DNA from 3 places in the Streptomyces sp. NPDC043861 genome. Region 3 is predicted to be linked to each of the others. Evidence: riboswitches for the same ligand, from Rfam matches in the RefSeq annotation. Region 3 holds a riboswitch; each other region holds the start of a gene.
The links. Region 3 has a riboswitch for cobalamin ahead of cobN (cobaltochelatase subunit CobN). Riboswitches for the same ligand answer to the same signal wherever they lie in the genome.
Positions count from the first base shown of each region.

Region 1: linked by a shared signal. The riboswitch ahead of AC068D_RS27080 ((2Fe-2S) ferredoxin domain-containing protein) and the one ahead of cobN (cobaltochelatase subunit CobN) in region 3 are both predicted to bind cobalamin.
Region 2: linked by a shared signal. The riboswitch ahead of AC068D_RS31855 (energy-coupling factor ABC transporter permease) and the one ahead of cobN (cobaltochelatase subunit CobN) in region 3 are both predicted to bind cobalamin.

Region 1 is NZ_JBWKDP010000013.1:160,142-166,600, reverse strand. It holds gene AC068D_RS27095 (ABC transporter ATP-binding protein) at 1-372, opposite strand, end outside; gene AC068D_RS27090 (FecCD family ABC transporter permease) at 369-1,496, opposite strand; gene AC068D_RS27085 (ABC transporter substrate-binding protein) at 1,493-2,482, opposite strand; gene AC068D_RS27080 ((2Fe-2S) ferredoxin domain-containing protein) at 2,602-2,991, opposite strand; cobalamin riboswitch at 3,032-3,221, opposite strand; gene AC068D_RS27075 (antibiotic biosynthesis monooxygenase family protein) at 3,831-4,163, shown strand; gene AC068D_RS27070 (hypothetical protein) at 4,752-4,967, shown strand; gene AC068D_RS27065 (DoxX family protein) at 5,166-5,708, opposite strand; gene pgm (phosphoglucomutase (alpha-D-glucose-1,6-bisphosphate-dependent)) at 5,857-6,459, shown strand, end outside.
Region 2 is NZ_JBWKDP010000018.1:122,943-129,401, reverse strand. It holds gene AC068D_RS31875 (oxidoreductase) at 1-459, opposite strand, end outside; gene AC068D_RS31870 (energy-coupling factor ABC transporter ATP-binding protein) at 819-1,685, opposite strand; gene cbiQ (cobalt ECF transporter T component CbiQ) at 1,682-2,431, opposite strand; gene AC068D_RS31860 (energy-coupling factor ABC transporter substrate-binding protein) at 2,438-2,809, opposite strand; gene AC068D_RS31855 (energy-coupling factor ABC transporter permease) at 2,806-3,507, opposite strand; cobalamin riboswitch at 3,538-3,757, opposite strand; gene dhaM (dihydroxyacetone kinase phosphoryl donor subunit DhaM) at 3,775-4,176, opposite strand; gene dhaL (dihydroxyacetone kinase subunit DhaL) at 4,173-4,793, opposite strand; gene dhaK (dihydroxyacetone kinase subunit DhaK) at 4,821-5,813, opposite strand; gene AC068D_RS31835 (lamin tail domain-containing protein) at 6,126-6,459, opposite strand, start outside.
Region 3 is NZ_JBWKDP010000003.1:486,545-493,003, reverse strand. It holds gene cobN (cobaltochelatase subunit CobN) at 1-1,515, opposite strand, end outside; cobalamin riboswitch at 1,555-1,693, opposite strand; gene AC068D_RS09830 (cobalamin biosynthesis protein CobG) at 1,749-3,116, shown strand; gene AC068D_RS09825 (precorrin-8X methylmutase) at 3,113-3,754, shown strand; gene AC068D_RS09820 (precorrin-2 C(20)-methyltransferase) at 3,751-5,271, shown strand; gene AC068D_RS09815 (cobalt-precorrin-5B (C(1))-methyltransferase) at 5,432-6,459, opposite strand, start outside.

The DNA.
Region 1 (6,459 bases), on a different contig from region 3:
GGCGTCGTCGCCCTCGAAGGCACGTTTGTGCGGAGTGCGGCCCATGGCCACGACGTCGTACACCGAGAGCTCGAAGTCCCCGGCCGACTCCTGCAGGACTGCCGCCAGCCGGCGTGCGAGGTTCTTCCCGGACATCCGCCGGACGTCCTCGCCGTCCAGCACCACCCGCCCCGAAGTGGGGCGCAGCGCCCGGTACACCGTGCGCAACAGGGTCGACTTGCCTGCGCCGTTGGGGCCGACGAGCCCCACCATCTCGGTGGGAGCCACCTGAAGTGTCACCCGGTCCACCAGCGTCCGCCCGTCCACGACGACCGAAACGCTCTCTGCGGCCAGCATGCCCGGCGCCGTGGTGGCCGTGGTCGTCCGCGTCATGCGGACCTCCGTCGCATCAGCCACAGGAAGAAGGGCCCGCCGACCAAGGCGGTGAGGATGCCCACGGGTATCTCCTCCGGGCTCACGACGGTGCGCGCCGCCAGATCCGCGGCGATGAGGAACGCGGCACCGAGCAGTGCTGCGGCGGGCAGCGCACGGCGGTGGTCGGCCCCGACGACCAGCCGCACCACGTGCGGCATGATCAGGCCGACGAAACCGATCTGGCCGCTGACGGCGACGATCGTGCCGATCATGACGGCGACCAGGGTGAACAGTGCGGCACGGAAGCGGTGCACGTCCAGGCCGAGGGCCACGGCGGCCTCCTCCCCCGCGAGCAGGAGGTTGAGCGGGCGGCAGACCCCGAGCAGGACGGCCGTACCGAGGAGGACGGCACCGGCGGGAATCCACACCACCGTCCAGGTAGTGCCGGCCAGTCCGCCGAGCATCCAGCGCAGCGCCGACTGCGTCTTGTGCGGGTCGTTGGACGTGACGACCAGGAGGCTGGCGAGCGCGGACAGCACCTCGGCCGTCGCCACGCCTGCCAGGACAAGCCGCACGGTCGTCATCCGCCCGCCGGACCGGGCCAGGAAGTAAACGGCGACCAGAGCTGCGAGAGCGCCGAGGAACGCGGCCACCGGCAGGGAGAACACACCGAACAGGGTGACGTTGAAGACGAGGACCAGCACCGCACCGACCGATGCGCCCGACGAAACGCCGAGCAGCATCGGGTCCGCGAGGGGGTTGCGCACAAGTGCTTGCAGCGCCATTCCCGACACCGCCAGGCCCGCGCCCACCACGCCCGACAGCAGCACCCGGGGCAACCGGACGTCGATGACGATCGTCTCGCGGACCGGTGTCCAGGTCGGTTCGGCGAGCGAAGGGTGCAGCCGGTGCAGCAGGATGCCCCAGACCTGGTCGGCCGGGACACTGATGGACCCGGCCGCGATCCCGAAGGTGGCCGCGACGGCCAGCAGCGCGGCGAGCAGTACGAGGACGAGCGGGTAGGGGATCCCCGGGCGGCGAACGGCGGCGGCACCCGCCGCCGTTCGCCCGCTCGTCGGGCCACGCGCCCCGGTCGTCCCTTGCGTATCCGTCGCCTCCGCCACACCCGTGGCGTCGGTCACTTGAACCGGTCCGGGTGAACCTGGCGGGCCAAGGACTCCACACCGGACGGCACCCGGACGCCCAGCACCGTGGACGAGAGCGGCAGCACCGCGAACCGCCTGTTCTTGACGGCGGGTACGTCCTTCAGCGCCGGGTTCGCGAGGAGGAACTTCTTCTTGTCCTCGACGGGTTGGTCGCCGTAGTCGTAGATGACGATCACCTCGGGCGCGCGCTCGGCCACCTGCTCGAACGACACGTCACCGAACGCCTTGTCCAGGTCGGCGAAGAGGTTCACCCCACCGGCCTGCTTGATCATCTCGTTGCCGATGCCCGCACCGCCCGCGGTGAAGGCGGTCTTGTCACCGCTGTCGTACACGAAGGTCTTCACCGGGGTGACTCCGGCGAGCTTGTCCTCGACCGTGTCCAGCGTGACGTGGAGCTCCTTGAGCTGCCGCTCCGCCCGGTCCGGCACGCCGAAGATCTTCGCCACGTTCCGGATCTCCTGGTCCATCGTGGCCATCGTCACCGGCCCGGACGGGCACTCCTCGATGTTCAGATAGGAGTTGACCCCCGCCTTGGAGAGGGCGTCGCGGCTGCGTCCTTCCTTCTCGTCGAATGTGCTGGCGAAACCGCCGTAGGCCACGTCCGGTTCGGCGGCGAGCAGCGTCTCGAACGAGGGGTACTCCTTCGCCAGGACCTTGATCCCGTCGTAGGCGTCCCGGTACTTCGGGAGGATCTTGTCATCGAGATAGGCGGTGCCCACCATCGAGTCCTGCAGCCCCAGTGCCAGCATGACCTCGGTCGCGTGCTGGTTCAGCGACACCGCGCGCTGCGGGGGACGCTGATAGGTCGTCTTCACACCGCAGTTGGACACGGTGACCGGGAAACCCTTGGCAGCGGAGTCCGCCGACGGGGCGTCGTCCCGGGTCACGGTGCCGCCGCAGCCGGATATCAGTACGGCAGCGGCCATGGCCGACAGCAGGGATGTCGGGCGCTTGCCCATCAAGGATCCTCTCACCGCAGGGTGGTCCTGAACGGTCCGGACGGTGGTCCGGTGGCTGGTCGGAATCGGGACTCGTCGGAGGACGCCCGGTCCGGCGTGGGAATGTGCGGGGCGTGTTCGGGTCAGCCGGCGTCGGGGAGTGCCCTGGACCGGACGCGCCGTGGCGGGGTGAAGGCGTAGAGCTCGAGGATGTCCGGCAGCGCGGCGAGGCCCGGTCCGCCGGCCCGTACCCAGGCGGCGATGTCCTCGGTCGCCGCCGCGTCGTTGACGAGACCGAACCAGGCCGGCCTGCCGCCCGCGGCGCGGCCCTCGGACGAGGGCTGCACGACGATCACGTTCGCCTGGTCGCACACGTCGAGACAGTCGGAGACACGAACCGGCGCGTCCATGGCGAGACGCGCGGTCTGCTCCCGATGATCGACGCCGGTCACCTTGGGGCTGCCGCAGCAGCAGTCCCTGCACACCACGATCCGGCACGGAACGGAACCGGCAGGTGACGGTCTCCTGGGCATTCCGACAAACGCTCCTCTCCGGGGAAATCCGCCCCAGTCACTTCGAGGAGGCGACCGCGTGAGTCTCCTGGCTCTCGGGTCAGTGCTCGTCCCGGCCTTCCCACCCGCATGGGGGCAGTGGTCTGTTCGGGATCCGCTCGCCGATCACAGTGGCGGGACCGCGCCGGATTCACACCGGCTTCCTCGTTCCGCCGTCGCCTATTCGCGGGACATCATGACAGAAAGACTCTCCACGTCATAAGTCCGCGGTCGGACCGCCCGGGGGGAACGGCGGCACGCGGCCCCCGGGAGCGAGCGACGTGCGCCTCCGTGGGGCTCACGCGCGCCCTGTACAAACAGGCCGGTCCGTGGTCACATCGAGCGGCCCGCCCCCTGCTCAGCCTGTCGGCCCGGCCCTGGTCGGTGGACCAACCCCGGCAGCTCCCTCGCCTGGCTGCCGGGCGCGCCCTTCACCGAACCATGGCAGCGCGGCATCGCCTTCGACTTCGCGACGTCACTGGGCCGGGGACACCGGGGCGGGCCATCACCGGCTTCATCCGCGTCACCTTCGCCGGGCCGGCTGTCCTGACGACCTTCCGCCGCACGGTCCGCAAGGCCCGCCTACAAGGAAGCGACCGAGCGCGGGTGGGTGCGCACACGGCCGGGACAACGGAGCGGCCGGGCGCGGGTGATGCGCCGTCGGCGCATCCCTGGCGCGGCGCCCCCTCCTGAGCCGTCGGCAGCGAGAGCCCGGTCCGGTCACCGGCACCTGAGCATGCATCAGTCCAGTCCGCGTCCGATCGGGGGAATGCGGACCCGCACCCGCGCTCCTCCAGCGCAGTAAGGGGAGCAATCCGACCATGACTGTTACCGCGAACATCGACACCACCCGCCGGGTGGCGACACTCATCAACGTCTTCACTGTCGCACCCGACCGCCAGGCCGAGCTCATCGCGCTGCTGGCGCGCGCCACCGAGGAAACGATGAAGCACCAACCCGGCTTCGTCTGTGCCAACTTTCATGCCTCCCAGGACGGCGAGCGCGTCATCAACTACGCCCAATGGGAGTCCGAGGCGCACTACCATGCGATGCTCACCGACCCGGAGGCCCGCGCCCACATGGACCAGGCAGCGACGATCGCGACGGACGCACAGCCGCGGCTGTACCGGGTCGAGTCAGTGCACGCCAAGTGAGGTGCGAGCACGGCATTCAGATCCCGTCCGGGAAGAGCAACCCAGCCGGTCGACGCTCACGCATGACCCTCAACGACCGTGCCACCGCCGAGCGTGGGGCCCGGAACATCACCGCATGACTGCGTGAGCACCGCCGATGGTGCCGCACCGCAGGAACTCGCCGCTGCCACCGGTGCCGGCGTCCCGTGAGTGACGGACCGGATCGTGCCCGCTGAGGCTCGCCTCGGCCCGACGCCGGGCCGATGGGCCGGGAGCCGACGGGGGCCGACGGGGCGGGGCATCGAGCGCGGTCAAGGCATCGACCGGAACTTGGCACGGCACGCCGCGAGCGAAGCAGGCGCAGGAAGGTCCGTGACACACGGGTGCTCCCCTCCCATGGAGTCGGCCACCAGCTGTCCCGAGTTCCCGGAAAGCCGTGACGGGCCGGGGCATTGAGGGCGGTGGAGGGAGCACGCAAGCACACCCGCCATGCCTCGTGCCCCGGTGGGCCGTGCCTGTGCGCATCGCCCCTCCGCGCACGGGGTATCCCGCAAGCAGTCCCTGCGGTCGCCGGCAAGCCGGTGCTCCGCACCCCTGGAGGTGGAAAGCATGACCGACATCAGCGGGCTGGAGCCTGTGGCGACGTTCTGCGGAAAGTGCGACTGCGGCTGTCCGCAGCTGTTCGTGGACCCCCGCGCCCCCATCGAGCGCCGGATCGTCCTGACCGACGATTTCGGACAGCGTGTGCAGATGAGCGCCGACCAGTTCTCCTCGCTGGTCGACGATGCGAAGAACGGCAAACTCGACGGCATCGCCCTGGCCTGACAACGGCGGGACTTACGAGACCGGAGGCCAGGACGTATGGGCCCGCCCTGGCCTCCACGCATGCCCCGGGGCAGGCTCGGTTCGACTCGAGCTCCGTTCGAGGCTCACGGCAGTGGCCCCGAGCAGCCGGCCGACGGTGACGGCGCCTGCTCGAGTACGGCCCCATGAGCACCGCCCCGTCCCGCGTCGGGCCGTCCCTCATGCCGTCGGCAGCCGCCTGCCGACGGTGTGGGCCACAGCCCTGGCGCGGGCCACCGGACGCGCGGTCGCCCCGCCGATCGCACGGCGCGCGGAACGATGTCCCCTGACCGCCGCATGACGCGAACGGTGGGCCAAGGACGGCTTGCCGTGCGTGTCGGCAACGGCGATCAGCAGGCCTCCCAGCATGGACAGGTCCGTGCAGAGGTGGCTCCGCAGCCGCGCACGTTCCTCCGGGTCCTCCGGCGTGCGGTACCGGTCCTCGGCCGACATGGTCGCGGCCAGGGTGAGGGCGAGAGCCGACGCGGACAGACGGGGGAAACGGCCCAGGGCCATCAGCACACCCGCGCCGACCTGCACGGCGCCGTTGATACGTGCCCATTGCCCGGGGTCCTGGGGAAGCGCCGGGATCCGTGCCGCGAGCGGCAGGGCCACCGGCACGAACGCCGGGGCCGCGGAGTCCGGGTGACGCAGCAGCTGAAAACCGCCCGTGATGAAAGCGGATGCCAGCAGCGGACGGGCCAACTTTCGGAGAATCGCCATACGGTGCGGATGCCCGGGAGGACTCTGGGCATGCACGGCCGGCACGTCCGCCCGCGTGTGCGTGCGGAGGGGCAGCCGGACGAAACGCGCCGGACGAGCGACCATGACTCGTGCACTGATCGCATGAACGATGTGGAGGACTGGACGGATGCTGAACGAGCGCGCGGGACAGCCGGCCCGACCGGAGGATCTCATTGATGTGGCTCGGCTGGTGACCGCGTACTACGCCCTGCACCCCGATCCGGCCGAACCCGACCAGCGTGTCGCCTTCGGCACGTCGGGCCACCGGGGGTCCTCCCTCGCCACCGCGTTCAACGAGGATCACATCGCCGCCACCAGCCAGGCGATCTGTGAGTACCGGGCCCAGCAGGGCACCGACGGGCCGCTGTTCCTCGGTGCCGACACCCATGCGCTCTCCGAGCCCGCCCGGGTGACCGCACTGGAGGTCTTCGCGGCGAACGGTGTCTCCGTACTCATCGACACCGAGGACGGCTACACCCCCACCCCCGCGGTGTCCCACGCCGTAATCACGCACAATCGCGAACATGCCTCCGGCCGCGCCGACGGTGTGGTGGTCACGCCCTCGCACAATCCGCCGGCCGACGGGGGCTTCAAGTACAACCCGCCGAACGGCGGCCCCGCCGGTTCGGAGGCGACCGGATGGATCCAGGATCGCGCCAACGAGATCATCGCAGGCGGGCTGAAGGACGTACGCCGGCTGCCGTACACCAGGGCCCTGGCCGCCGAGACC
Region 2 (6,459 bases), on a different contig from region 3:
CTTCGCCAGCTCCGCGGCCCGCACGTAGTCCTCGACCGTCTGCTCGACCTCTTCTTCGCTGAGGGCGTGCGGGACGAACGGGCTGATCGGCGCCTGGAGCGCACTGGGCGCAACGAGCTGCGGGTGGTACGCGTACCGGCCGAAATGCAGGATCTGCATCGCGATCCGGCCGCCTGCGGCATGCACCGCGTCGGTCACCGTACGGTGCTGAGCCGCCTCCGCCTCGGTGGTGAGCTTGGCGCCGCCCTCATAGGGACGTCCCTGGTCGTTGGGGGCGATGCCACCGGTCACGATCAGTCCCACACCGCCACGTGCACGGGCGGCGTAGAAGGCGGCCATCCGCTCGAAACCGTTCTCCGCCTCCTCCAGACCGATGTGCATGGAGCCCATCAGCACCCGGTTCGGGAGCGTGGTGAACCCGAGGTCGAGCGGGCTCAGCAGATGCGGGTACGGGGTCATCCGGCGCCTCCTCGCGCAGTGTCGTCGTCCCAGTTGTAGACCGTCGGAGGAGGGTTGTGCAACAAGTTGCATAAGGCTGGGGGAGTGAGCTGCGCTACGCGACCGGGCTGAGGACGCCTCCGAAGCGGACAGAGGCACGGCAAAAGCGTGCAGAGGGGTGCGAAGGCCGAAAAACTGGCCCGGAAAGGTGCAGGGCGGAGGCGGGGAGGGCCCGCCGCAGGACGTAGGCGGGGACGAAACCCGCCGGGGCCGGGACGCACGACGCGTCCCGGCCCCAGACCCGGGACCGGCCTGGCGTCGCCGCCCGGCGGACTCCCCGGTACCGGACGTCGGGCGTCCGGCAGGGGAGTGCGGCTCGCCTACGAACCCGGCCGTGCCACCGCCCAGCGGTCCAGCTCCTCAGGGGTCCGTGGCCCGGGCGCGGCCGGGCCGAGCAGGCCATGGGTGCGCAGTACTTCCGCCACCGCCATCGCCCATGGGCGCCGCAGCCGCGCCGCGTCCAGCAGCTCCTGGTCGGCGAGCAGCTCCGCGATCGGCCCGGTCCGCAGACCGGACGGGGACAGCACTGCGGCGTCGTCGGCCCAGCGGAGGGCGAGATCCACGTCGTGCGTGGCCATCACCACGGTGGTCCCGCTCCTGCGCAGTCGGTCCAGCACCTCGAGCAACCGTTCCTGGCCGTGCGGATCGAGACCGGCGGTCGGTTCGTCCAGGATCAGTACGCGCGGCCGCATCGCCAGGGCCCCCGCGATCGCCGCGCGTTTGCGCTGGCCGTACGAGAGCAGATGCGTCGGCCGGTCCTCGAGCGCGGTGATGTCCAGCGCCTCCAGCGACTCGGCGACCCGGGCCCGGACCTCGTCCTGGGGAAGCCCGAGATTCATGGGTCCGAACGACACGTCCTGGCCCACGGACGCGGCGAACAGCTGGTCGTCGGGGTCCTGCACGACCAGCTGCACGGTCGTCCGGAGCCGGGTCAGCCCGCCACGGTCGTAGGACACCGGCGCGCCGTCCAGCAGCAGCCGGCCCCGGCCGCACCGAAGCCCGCCGCTCAGCAGCCGCAGCAGCGTCGTCTTTCCGCTGCCGTTGCGGCCCAGCAGTGCCAGCGAGCGCCCGGCAGGGACCGCGAAGTCCACGTCGCCGAGCACCTGGGGGCCGTCGGCGTACGCGTATCCCACGCCGTCCAGCTCCACCACGGCCGATGCGGACCGGATCCTCGTGGACGCAGTCATGACAGGGACCTTTCCAGTACGAGGGTGAGAGCCACGATTCCCGCGAGAAGCACGCCCGTGGCCGTCAGGAAGCGCACGGAAACCGATGCCTGCGGCACCAGGACCCGCAGGTTCCCGTCGTAACCGCGCCCGGCGAGTCCCGTCTGCAGCCGGTGCGCGCGGTCGAAGGCGCGGACGAACGCGGTCGCCCCGAGGCCCGCGAGGGAACGCCAGGTCGCTGCGCGGGTGGTGTGGCCGAGCCTGGCGGCCTGCGCCTGGCGGATCCGGCTCACCGAGTCGAGGAGCAGAAAGCTGATCCGGTACATGACGAGGGCGACATCGACCACAGGCGCCGGCACGCCCGCACGCACCAGCCGGGGCAGTACGTCGGACACCGGCGTGGTGAACGCGAACAGCAACACCCCGAGGGACGCCGCCGATGTGCGCAGCAGCAGCCGCCCCGCGTGCAGCGGCCCGTCGGGAGCAAGAGCCACCACACCGTCGGGCCCGCCCACCGCGAACAGCAGCGGCACCGCTCCGGTGACACAGAAGCCGAGCGGAATGCGCCAAGCCCGCCACAACTGATGCAGCGTCACCCCGGCGGGCCCGAGCAGCACCACCACGGTGACGGCCGCGACCAGCACGGCGCCGGGCCAGGGCGGCAGTGAGACGGCACAGACGGTCAGTCCCAGCCCGAGCACCGCCTTCTCGCATGGATGACGGCGGCGCCAGCGACTGCTGTGCGCCGCCGCGTCGATCGGCAGCATCGGCGGTTACGCCGTGGTCCGGCCGGCGGGGGAGTCCGCTTCCTCGGTGGCCGTGGTCGATGCGCCGTGTGCCTCCGCACGGGCCTCGCCCTGGCGGCGCCCCTTGCGCAGTCCGAAGTAGTACGCCAGTACCCCCGCGCCGAGCGCCGCCTGCAGGGCGAACAGCGCCGATTCGATCTCCCCCGAGGGGGGCTCGTACAGCGGGGCGAACCAGGGCTCGTAGTCCGGCTGCAGCTCGGTGATCGCCGTCTCCGCCTCGGCATCGGCGCCGGTGAACGGCTCCTCCTTGTGGTCACCCAGCCCCAGCACGAGCGGAAGTACCGCCAGCGCGGCCACGAGCGCCAGAAGCAGTGCGTTGATCTTCGTGTTGCGGTTCATCGGGCAGCGGTCTCCTTCGTCTTGCCCTGCTCGCCGCCCTGGAGCAGCACACCGAGGCGGGTCAGCTCACCTCGGCTGGACTGCACCAGAAGGCGCATCACCAGCACGGTGAGCAGGCCCTCGCTGACCGCGAGCGGGATCTGGGTGACGGCGAAGATGCCGCCGAACTTGGCGAGCGCGCCGGGGACGCCACTGCTCGGGTCGGGGAACGCCAGCGCCAGCTGCACGCTGGTGACGCAGTACGTGGAGAGGTCGGCCACGAACGCGCCGCAGAACACGCTCACCATCACCGGCAGTTCGAACCGCCGCAGCATCCGGTACACCGCATATCCGGCCCATGGGCCGACGATCGCCATGGAGAAGACGTTGGCGCCGAGAGTGGTGAGGCCCCCGTGCGCCAGCAACAGCGCCTGGAACAGCAGCGTGATGGTGCCGAGCACCGCCATGATCGGTGGTCTGAACAGGATCGCGCCGAGACCGGTGCCCGTGGGATGGGAGCAACTGCCCGTCACCGAGGGAATCTTGAGCGCCGACAGTACGAAGGTGAAGGCACCGGATGCGCCGAGCAGCAGAGTCGACTCGGGGTTGGCTTTTACCTCCCGGGTGAGTGCCCTCACTCCGTGGATCACGAACGGGGCGGACGCGGCGCCCCAGGCGGCCGCGTGCAACGGGGGCAGATACCCCTCGGCTATATGCATGGTTGGGGAGACCCTCTCCAGCACCTCGTGGATGGACAACGCGCCCTGGCCGGTCTCCTGGCTGACGGGTCCTGCCGCCCGGGCTCCGCCTTCCCGGACGTCGAGGTCTCCCTCGGCGATCCAGTGGCTTCCTTGCGGATGGAGCCGGACTTCCCGATCACAGTGGCGAGGGCCGCACCGGTACTCCACCGGTTTCCCGTTCACCAAGGCGGTGCGACATTAGTGCTTTGACCAGGTACATCACAAGCCGCGCACGGATGCGCAACGTCACACCTTTCGGTATGCGTACGCCTCCGTGGCCGCCGCTTCCACCGCATCCAGGTCGCCGCCCGCCGAGGCGGTGACGAGCGCCGCGACCGCCCCTTCGACGAAGGGCGCGTCCACCAACCTGGTGTCCCGGGGCAGTTCGTCCCCCAGGGCGAGCAGGGTCTTCACCGTGAGTACGGCACTGCCGAGGTCCGTCAGCACCGCGACGCCGGCGCCCCGGTCCACCTCCTCCGCGGCCCTGGTGATCAGCTCCGAGCTGGTGCCGAGCCCGCCGTCCGGTGTACCGCCGGCAGCCGCGACCGGGGCGGTTTCGCCGCCGCCCGCGAGCCCCCTGGCGAGATCGGCGACCGATGCCGCGACCTCCGCGCTGTGCGAGACGAGGACTATCCCGACGGGACTCACGAGGACTCCTCGGCAGCGGGCCCGGCCTCCGCATCGGCCAGGGCGGCGATCAGCAGCGCGGAGGACGTCGCTCCCGGATCCTGGTGCCCGATGCTGCGCTCGCCGAGGTAGCTCGCCCTGCCCTTGCGCGCCAGCATGGGCACGGTGGCGAGTGCGCCCCGCTCGGCGGCCTCCCGGGCGGCGGCGAAGGACTCGTCCATCGCCTCCACGGCCGGCTCCAGCGCGTCCAGCATCGTCTTGTCGCCGGCCTTCGCCCCACCGAGCTGTGCCACGGCGGCGACGCCGGCGCGCAGCGCATCGGTGAGCTGCTGGGGCGACACCTCGGCGGCGTCGCCGAGCGCCTTGCCCGTACGCCGCAGCAGCGTTCCGTACAGCGGCCCCGACGCCCCGCCGACCGTCGAGATCAACTGCCGTCCGGACAGGACCAGTACGGCTCCGGGGGTGTCCGGCGACTCCTTCTCCAGAGCGGCCTTGACCGCGGTGAAGCCACGCTGCAGATTGGCGCCGTGGTCCGCGTCGCCGATGGGTGAGTCGAGCTCGGTGAGGTGTGCCGCCTCACGGTCCACGGCGGCGGCTCCTAGGTCCATCCACCTGCGGAAGAACCCGGTGTCCAGCACACGGCCTCCTTCGTTCTGCCCCATGGATCAGCGTCCCCACCGCAGCGCCGGGGTCTGTACCGGCGCATCCCACAGCCGCAGCAGCTCCTCGTCCATCGCGCAGATCGTCACCGAGCAGCCGGCCATGTCGAGCGAGGTCACATAGTTTCCGACGAGCGTACGGGCCACCGGCACACCCCGCTCGCCGAGCAAACGGTGCACCTCCGCGTTGAACCCGTACAGCTCCAGCAGGGGGGTCGCGCCCATGCCGTTGACGAGCACCAGGACCGGGCTGGACGGCTTGAGGTCCTCCAGCACCGCGTCGACCGCGAAGTCGGCGATCTCCCGCGACGTCATCATGGCCCGGCGCTCGCGCCCCGGCTCGCCATGGATGCCGATGCCCAGTTCCAGCTCGCCGGGCGGGAGGTCGAACGTCGGAGTCCCCTTGGCCGGCGTGGTCACCGCGCTCAGCGCCACTCCGAAGCTCCGCGAACGCGTGTTCACCTCGCGGGCGATCGACGCGACACGCTCGAGCGGGGCGCCCTCCTCGGCCGCGGCACCCGCCATCTTCTCGACGAACAGGGTCGCGCCCGTTCCGCGCCTGCCTGCCGTGTACAGGCTGTCCGTCACCGCCACGTCATCGTTCACCAGGACCTTGGCCACCTGGACTCCTTCGTCCTCGGCCAACTCGGCGGCCATGTCGAAGTTCAGGACGTCACCCGTGTAGTTCTTGACGACGAACAGCACACCGGCCCCGCTGTCGACGGCGGCCGCGGCGCGCGCCATCTGATCGGGCACCGGTGAGGTGAACACCTCTCCGGGACAGGCCGCGGACAGCATTCCCGGCCCGACGAAGCCGCCGTGAAGCGGCTCATGCCCGGATCCGCCCCCGGAGATCAGTGCCACCGTCCCGGCCACGGGCGCGTCCCCGCGCACCACGATCCGGTTCTCGACGTCGACCGTGAGTTCGGGATGTGCGGCGGCCATACCGCGCAGGGCATCCGCGACGACCGTCTCGGGGACATTGATGAGCATCCTCATGGGTACCTCCTGATGAGACCGGCAGCACTCGATCTGGATGGGTTCTTCGCAGGTCAGGATGCGTGTCGCAAGTTTTTGATCTTGGTCGTCCCGGAGGTTCCCCGCCGGGGGCCGGACAGGTTGGTGCTCCTTCCAGTATCGAGGCAACCGGCCCGTCGGGCGCCCGCATCCGTGCGGCTTCTTCCCTCCCGGTGCCCTTCGGGTCCGGGCCCCGTCCGGTGGCGAACGGTCCACCCTTGGCGCGTCGGCCCCCGTGAACAGCAGGGGGCCTGCCGGTCAGACCGGCAGGCCCCCAGAGGAGGTCGACTCCCCTCAGCACATCTTGTAGTCGACGCGGGTCGAGTTGTACGAGCAGGTGTCGACCCTCGTGCCCGACGGCTTCTTCAGGGTCGCGGTGTCCTTGTCGTTGTTCCACACGTACCAGCCGCGCTGCTGGTAGAGGTTCGAGCTGCTGTTGGTCCCCTTGCCGGTGCGTACCGTGACCGTCTTGCCCTTGCCGAGGGTGAAGGTCCCGAAGGTGTACTTGTGGTTCGACGCGTCCGTCAGGGTCCAGCCCTTCAGGCTGACGGCAGCCGACGTGGTGTTGCGGATCTGCACGTACTCGGCGTTCAGGCTGGAGTTGGCGCCACGGTCCGAGCCGGGGCTG
Region 3 (6,459 bases):
GGCGATCCAGCGGTAGGCGGCGAGGTAGTGGTGCGAGGGCGGCAGATCGGGGTCGTGGTAGATCGCGATCGGGTTCTCGCCGAAGCCGCGTGGGGGCTGGATGACGATCAGGAGGTTCCCGCGGCGCAGCGCGGCGAGCACGATGTCGCCCTCGGGGTTGCGGGACCGGTCCAGGAACATCTCGCCGGGCGCGGGGCCCCAGTGCTCCTCGACGTGCTCGCGCAGTTCGGCGGGCAACGTGGCGTACCAGCGCCTGTAGTCGGCGGCCGGGATACGGACCGGGTTGCGGGCGAGCTGCTCCTCGGTGAGCCAGTCCTGGTCGTGGCCGCCCGCCTCGATGAGCGCGCGGATCAGCTCGTCGCCGTCGCCCGACTCCAGGCCGGGCACCTCCTCCTCGGCACCGAAGTCGTACCCCTCCGAGCGCAGGCGGCGCAGGAGGGAGACGGCGGACGCGGGGGTGTCGAGGCCCACCGCGTTGCCGATGCGGGAGTGCTTGGTCGGATACGCGGACAGCACCAGGGCGAGGCGCTTCTCGGCGTTCGGGATGTGGCGCAGCCGGGCGTGGCGCACGGCGATACCGGCGACACGGGCGGCCCGCTCGGGGTCGGCGACATACGCCGGGAGGCCGTCCTCGTCGATCTCCTTGAAGGAGAACGGGACGGTGATCAGGCGCCCGTCGAACTCGGGCACGGCGACCTGGCTGGCGGCGTCCAGCGGGGACAGCCCTTCGTCGTTCTCCTCCCAGGCACTGCGCGTCCCGGTCAGGCACAGGGCCTGCAGCACCGGCACGTCGAGGGAGGCGAGCGCGCCCGCGTCCCAGGACTCGTCGTCGCCGCCGGCCTGCGCTTCGGCGGGGCGGGTGCCGCCCGCGGCGAGGACAGTGGTGACGATGGCGTCGGCGCCCCGCAGCCGGTCGAGGAGTTCGGGCTCGGGGGCGCGCAGGGAGGCGACGTAGAGGGGGAGGGCCTGGGCGCCCGCGTCCTCGATGGCGTCGCAGAGAGTGCCGACGAAGGCGGTGTTGCCGCTCATGTGGTGGGCGCGGTAGTAGAGCACGGCGACCGTGGGGCCCGAAGCGCTCCTCGTCTCGCGGTCCAGGTGGCCCCAGGTGGGCGCGGAGGCCGGCGGTTCGAATCCGTGGCCCGTCAGCACGACCGTGTCGGACAGGAAACGGGCGAGCTGTTCCAGATTGTCCGGACCGCCGTGGGCGAGATAGGCATGCGCCTCGGCCGCGATGCCGATGGGGACGGTGGACGCCTCCATCAGCTGGGCGTCGGGAGCCTGTTCACCGCTGAGGACGACGACCGGCTTCTGCTGGGCGAGCAGGATGTCGAGGCCCTCCTGCCAGGCGCGGATTCCGCCGAGAAGGCGTACGACGACGAGGTCGGCGCCGTCCAGCAGGGCGGGCAGCTCGTCGAGCGGGAGCCGCGAGGGGTTGGCGAACCGGTACTCGACCGGGCCCCCGGCCGCACGGGCACTGAGCAGGTCGGTGTCGGAGGTCGACAACAGCAGGATCATGGCGTGCGCCAGGCCTTCCTCGGGGTGTCCGCGCCCCGGGTGGTCGTGAGGACGGCGGGAGTTCCTGACTCACCGGACCCCGTGGACGAGGCCTGGCTCACAGTGGCGGGACCGCGCCGGATTCCCACCGGGCTTCCTCCCTAGGGTCCTGGGACCCTGTGCCGTCTGCATAGTAGAGGCTGCCCGCTGCCAGGAGGGGGGCCACCTGGAAGGACGTGGGTATGCTCGCCGCCATGCCGCCCACTCCCTCAACCCCAGCAGACCCGGGCGAACCTCGCATACGGGACCGGGGCGACGCCTGCCCCGGCGCACTGCGGCTGCATGCGGCGGACGACGGGCTGCTAGCCCGACTGCGCCTGCCCGGCGGGCTTTTGACGTTTCGTCAGTTCTCAGTCCTGGCCGATGCGGCGGAGTCGCTGGGCGACGGGTCGCTCAGCATCACCTCACGGGGGAACGTCGAGCTGCGGGGCCTGGGGGAGGCGTGCGGAGCGCGGCTCGCGAGCTTGCTGCGGGAGACCGGCCTGCTGCCGACCGAGACCCATGAGCGGGTGCGGAACATCGTGGCCTCACCGCTCGCCGGCCTGGACGGACTCGGTTGCGCGGACGTGCAGTTGTGGACCCGCGAACTGGACGCACTGCTGTGCGCGACCGGATGGGCGGCCGGCCTCTCAGGCCGGTTCCTGTTCGCTCTGGACGACGGGCGTGGCGATGTGTCCGGGCTCGGCGCCGATGTGACCTTGCTCGCAGAGCCGGGCGACCGGGCGGGCAACCCGGCGGGCGACCGGATGCGCGACTCGGCCGTCGTGCGGGCCGGGAAGGCCGCCTTCCGCGTCCCCGCCGCCGATGCCCCGCGGGCGGCCGTCGCCGCCGCCGAAGCCTTCCTCGCCGCGGCCGCCGCGGCCGGCACGGGCGCCTGGCGCGTCGGGGAGCTGCCTGCCGCACAGGACATGGCGCTCGGCGCATATCTGGAAAGGGCGGGCATCCCGGCGGAACCGGCCCGGCCACCCGGCCCACCGGAGGACGGGCACGCGGTCACCGCCGACGGTGACGGTCCGCTGCCGGGCGTGCCCGGAGGGCGGGGCCCCCGGCCCGGGGTCGTCGAAGGGCCCGGCCGTTGGACCGTTTCCGTCGCCGCGCCGCTCGGTCGGCTCACCGTCGCGCAGGTCCGCGCACTGTTTCCCGAGCCCTCGGGCGAGGTACGGCTCACCCCGTGGCGCGGGATCGTCGTGACCGGATTCGCCGATCGCGAAGCGGCGCGGGCACGCCTTGCGCGGCTGGCCGGCGCCGGACTGATCACCAGCGCCGACTCCCCCTGGTACGGCGTCGGCGCCTGTACCGGACGGCCCGGATGCGCCAAGTCCCTGGCCGACGTCAGAGCCGACGCGAAGGCCCGACCGGGCGCACTGCCCGTGTACTGGTCGGGCTGCGAGCGCAGATGCGGCCATCCGCAGGAGGAGTACGTGGACGTCGTGGCCACCGGCGACGGCAGCTACCGCGTGAGCGTGCACGGGGTCGGCGTACCCGTGACGTCACCCGCACAACTCGAGGACGCCGTGGCCAGGGCACGTACCCACACCCGTACCCGTACGACGACGAAATGAGCGAGAGCAGAGTGTTCGACTACGAGAAGGACGGGGCGGAGATCTACCGCCAGTCCTTTGCCACCATCCGCGCCGAAGCCGACCTCGCCGCGCTCCCCGCGGATGTCAGCCAGGTCGCGGTGCGGATGATCCACGCCTGCGGCATGGTCGATCTCGTCCGCGATCTCGCCTATTCGCCCGAGGTGGTGGCCCGCGGCCGTGCGGCCCTGCGCGCGGGTGCCCCCGTCCTGTGCGACGCCCAGATGGTGGCGAGCGGAGTCACGCGCAAGCGGCTGCCCGCCGACAACGACGTGATCTGCACGCTCTCCGACCCGTCCGTGCCGGCGCTCGCCGCCGAACTGGGCACCACTCGCAGCGCCGCCGCCCTGGAGCTGTGGCGCGACCGTCTCGACGGAGCGGTCGTCGCCGTCGGCAACGCACCCACCGCCCTCTTCCGGCTCCTGGAGATGATCAAGGAGGGGGCGCCCCGCCCCGCCGCCGTCATCGGCGTCCCGGTCGGTTTCATCGGCGCGGCCGAGTCCAAGGACGCGCTCGCCGCTCACGGTTCGGAACTGGACCACCTGGTGGTGCGCGGGCGGCGCGGCGGCAGCGCCATGGCGGCCGCGGCGATCAACGCAATGGCGAGTGAGGCGGAATGAGCACCGAGAAGCGCGGCCGGCTGTACGGCGTCGGGCTCGGCCCCGGCGACCCGTCCCTGATGACCCTGCGAGCGGTCGAGGTCATCGCGGAGGCGGACGTCGTGGCGTACCACTGTGCCCGCCACGGCCGTTCCATCGCCCGCTCGATCGTGGCGAAGCACCTGCGCTCCGACCACATCGAAGAGCGCCTGATGTATCCGATCACGGTCGAGACCACCGACCACCCCGGTGGCTACCGGGGTGCGCTCGACGACTTCTACGAGGAGGCCGCCGAGCGGCTCGCGGCGCACCTCGACGCCGGACGGACCGTGGCCGTGCTGGCGGAGGGCGACCCGCTCTTCTACGGGTCCTACCAGCACATGCACAAGCGCCTGGCCCATCGCTATCCGACCGAGGTCGTCCCCGGCGTCACCTCGGTGAGTGCGGCCGCCGCCCGGCTCGGCAAGCCGCTGGTGGAGGCCGAGGAAGTGCTGACGATCATCCCCGGCACCCTGCCGGAGGAGGAGCTGACGGCCCGTATCGCCTCGACCGACTCGGCGGTGGTCATGAAGCTGGGACGTACGTTCCCGGCGGTGCGCCGTGCTCTGGACCGCGCGGGCCGGCTGGACGACGCGCACTACGTGGAGCGGGCCACGATGGAGGGCGAGCGCACGGAACATCTGGCGGACGTGGACCCGGAGTCGGTGCCGTACTTCTCGGTCGCGGTGCTGCCGAGCCGGGTCGACGAAGTGCCTCCGGCCGCCCGCGCCGAGGGCGAGGTCGTCGTCGTCGGCACCGGCCCCGCGGGCCCGCTCTGGCTCACGCCCGAGACCCGGGGGGCGCTCGCATCCGCCGACGACCTCGTCGGCTACACGACCTACCTGGAGCGGGTACCGGCCCGCCCCGGCCAGCGCCGCCACGGCTCCGACAACAAGGTGGAGTCGGAGCGCGCCGAGCTCGCCCTGGACCTCGCACGGCGCGGGCGGCGCGTCGCCGTCGTGTCCGGCGGCGACCCCGGGGTCTTCGCGATGGCCACGGCGGTGCTGGAGGTCGCGTCCGAGGAGCCGTACCGGGGCGTGCCCGTGCGTGTCCTGCCGGGTGTGACCGCGGCGAACGCCGCGGCGGCCCGCGCCGGTGCACCGCTGGGCCACGACTACGCGACGATCTCGCTCTCGGACCGGCTCAAGCCGTGGGAGGTCATCGCGGAGCGCCTGCGGGCGGCTGCCTCCGCCGATCTCGTGCTGGCCCTCTACAACCCGGGCTCGCGCAGCCGCACCTGGCAGGTGGCCAAGGCCCGTGAACTGCTGCTGGAACACCGTGCACCGGACACGCCCGTGGTCGTGGCCCGCGATGTCGGCGGTCCGGAGGAGAGCGTACGGATCGTGCGCCTCGCCGAACTCGACCCGGCGGTGGTCGACATGAGGACGCTGCTGCTGGTCGGTTCGTCCCGGAGCCGTACGGTGCGGAGGGGATCGGGCGAGGAGATCGTCTGGACCCCGCGGACCTACCCGGAGCCGGAGCCGGATCCGCGGAGCTGACCCCGGGCCCACGGTCCCGGGTTCGGCCCGGGACCGCGCCCCCTCCTCCCCCTGGTGTCAGTGGGAGCCACCAGGGCGTCTCGTTTGGATCTTGCCGGGCTCGCGTGCCCCGCGCACCGATCCAGCCCGATCCGGGCCTCGGGCCTCCTCCGGTGCCCGGTCAGCCCCGCGGGCCCTTCGGTGACGAACGGCCCACCACCGTCCCGGCACGGTCGATGCACACCACGTCCACCGTGACCGGTGCCCCCCTGAGCACTCCGAGGGCCTGGTCCCGGGCCGCCTCGGCCACCAGATCGCCCAGAGGGACGCCGCGGGCGGCGCACAGCTGGAGGGCGGCGAGGCCGGTGTTGGCGGATGCGATCTCCGCGGCCAGCGGCTCGTCCGCGCCGCCCCGGCGCGCCAGCGCCGCCAGGAACTCCTTGTCCACCTGGGACCGGGCGGAGTGGAGATCCAGATGGCCGGCGGCCAGTTTGGACAGCTTCGCGAAGCCGCCGCAGACGGTGAGCCGGTCCACCGGATGCCGGCGCACGTACTTGAGGACCGCTCCCGCGAAGTCGCCCATGTCGAGCAGGGCGTCCTCGGGAAGGTCGTGGAGCGAGGCCACGGTCTTCTCGGACGTCGAGCCGGTACAGCCCGCGAGATGCGTACGGCCGGCCGCCCTGGCCACGTCCACCCCACGCCGGATCGAGTCGATCCAGGCGGAGCAGGAGTAGGGGACGACGATCCCCGTGGTGCCCAGGACGGAGAGGCCGCCCAGGATGCCGAGGCGCGGGTTCCAGGTGGAGCGGGCGATCTCCTCGCCGTGGTCGACGGAGACGGTGATCTCCACGTCGCCGGTGCCGCCGTGCCGCCCGGCCACGAGCGCGACGTGGTCGCGCATCATCCGGCGCGGCACGGGGTTGATCGCGGGCTCCCCCACATCCAGGGGCAGTCCGGGGCGGGTGACCGTGCCGACGCCGGGGCCGGCGCGGAAGACGACGCCCGAGCCGGGCGGCAGGATCCGTACCGTCGCGCGGACCAGCGCGCCATGGGTCACGTCCGGGTCGTCGCCCGCGTCCTTCACTATGCCCGCCATGGCACACCCGTCCGCCAGTTCCTCGGCGGCCAGGGCGAAGGCCGGGGTCTGGCCCTTGGGCAGCGTGATCGTCACCGGGTCGGGGAACTCCCCGGTGAGCAGGGCGGTGTACG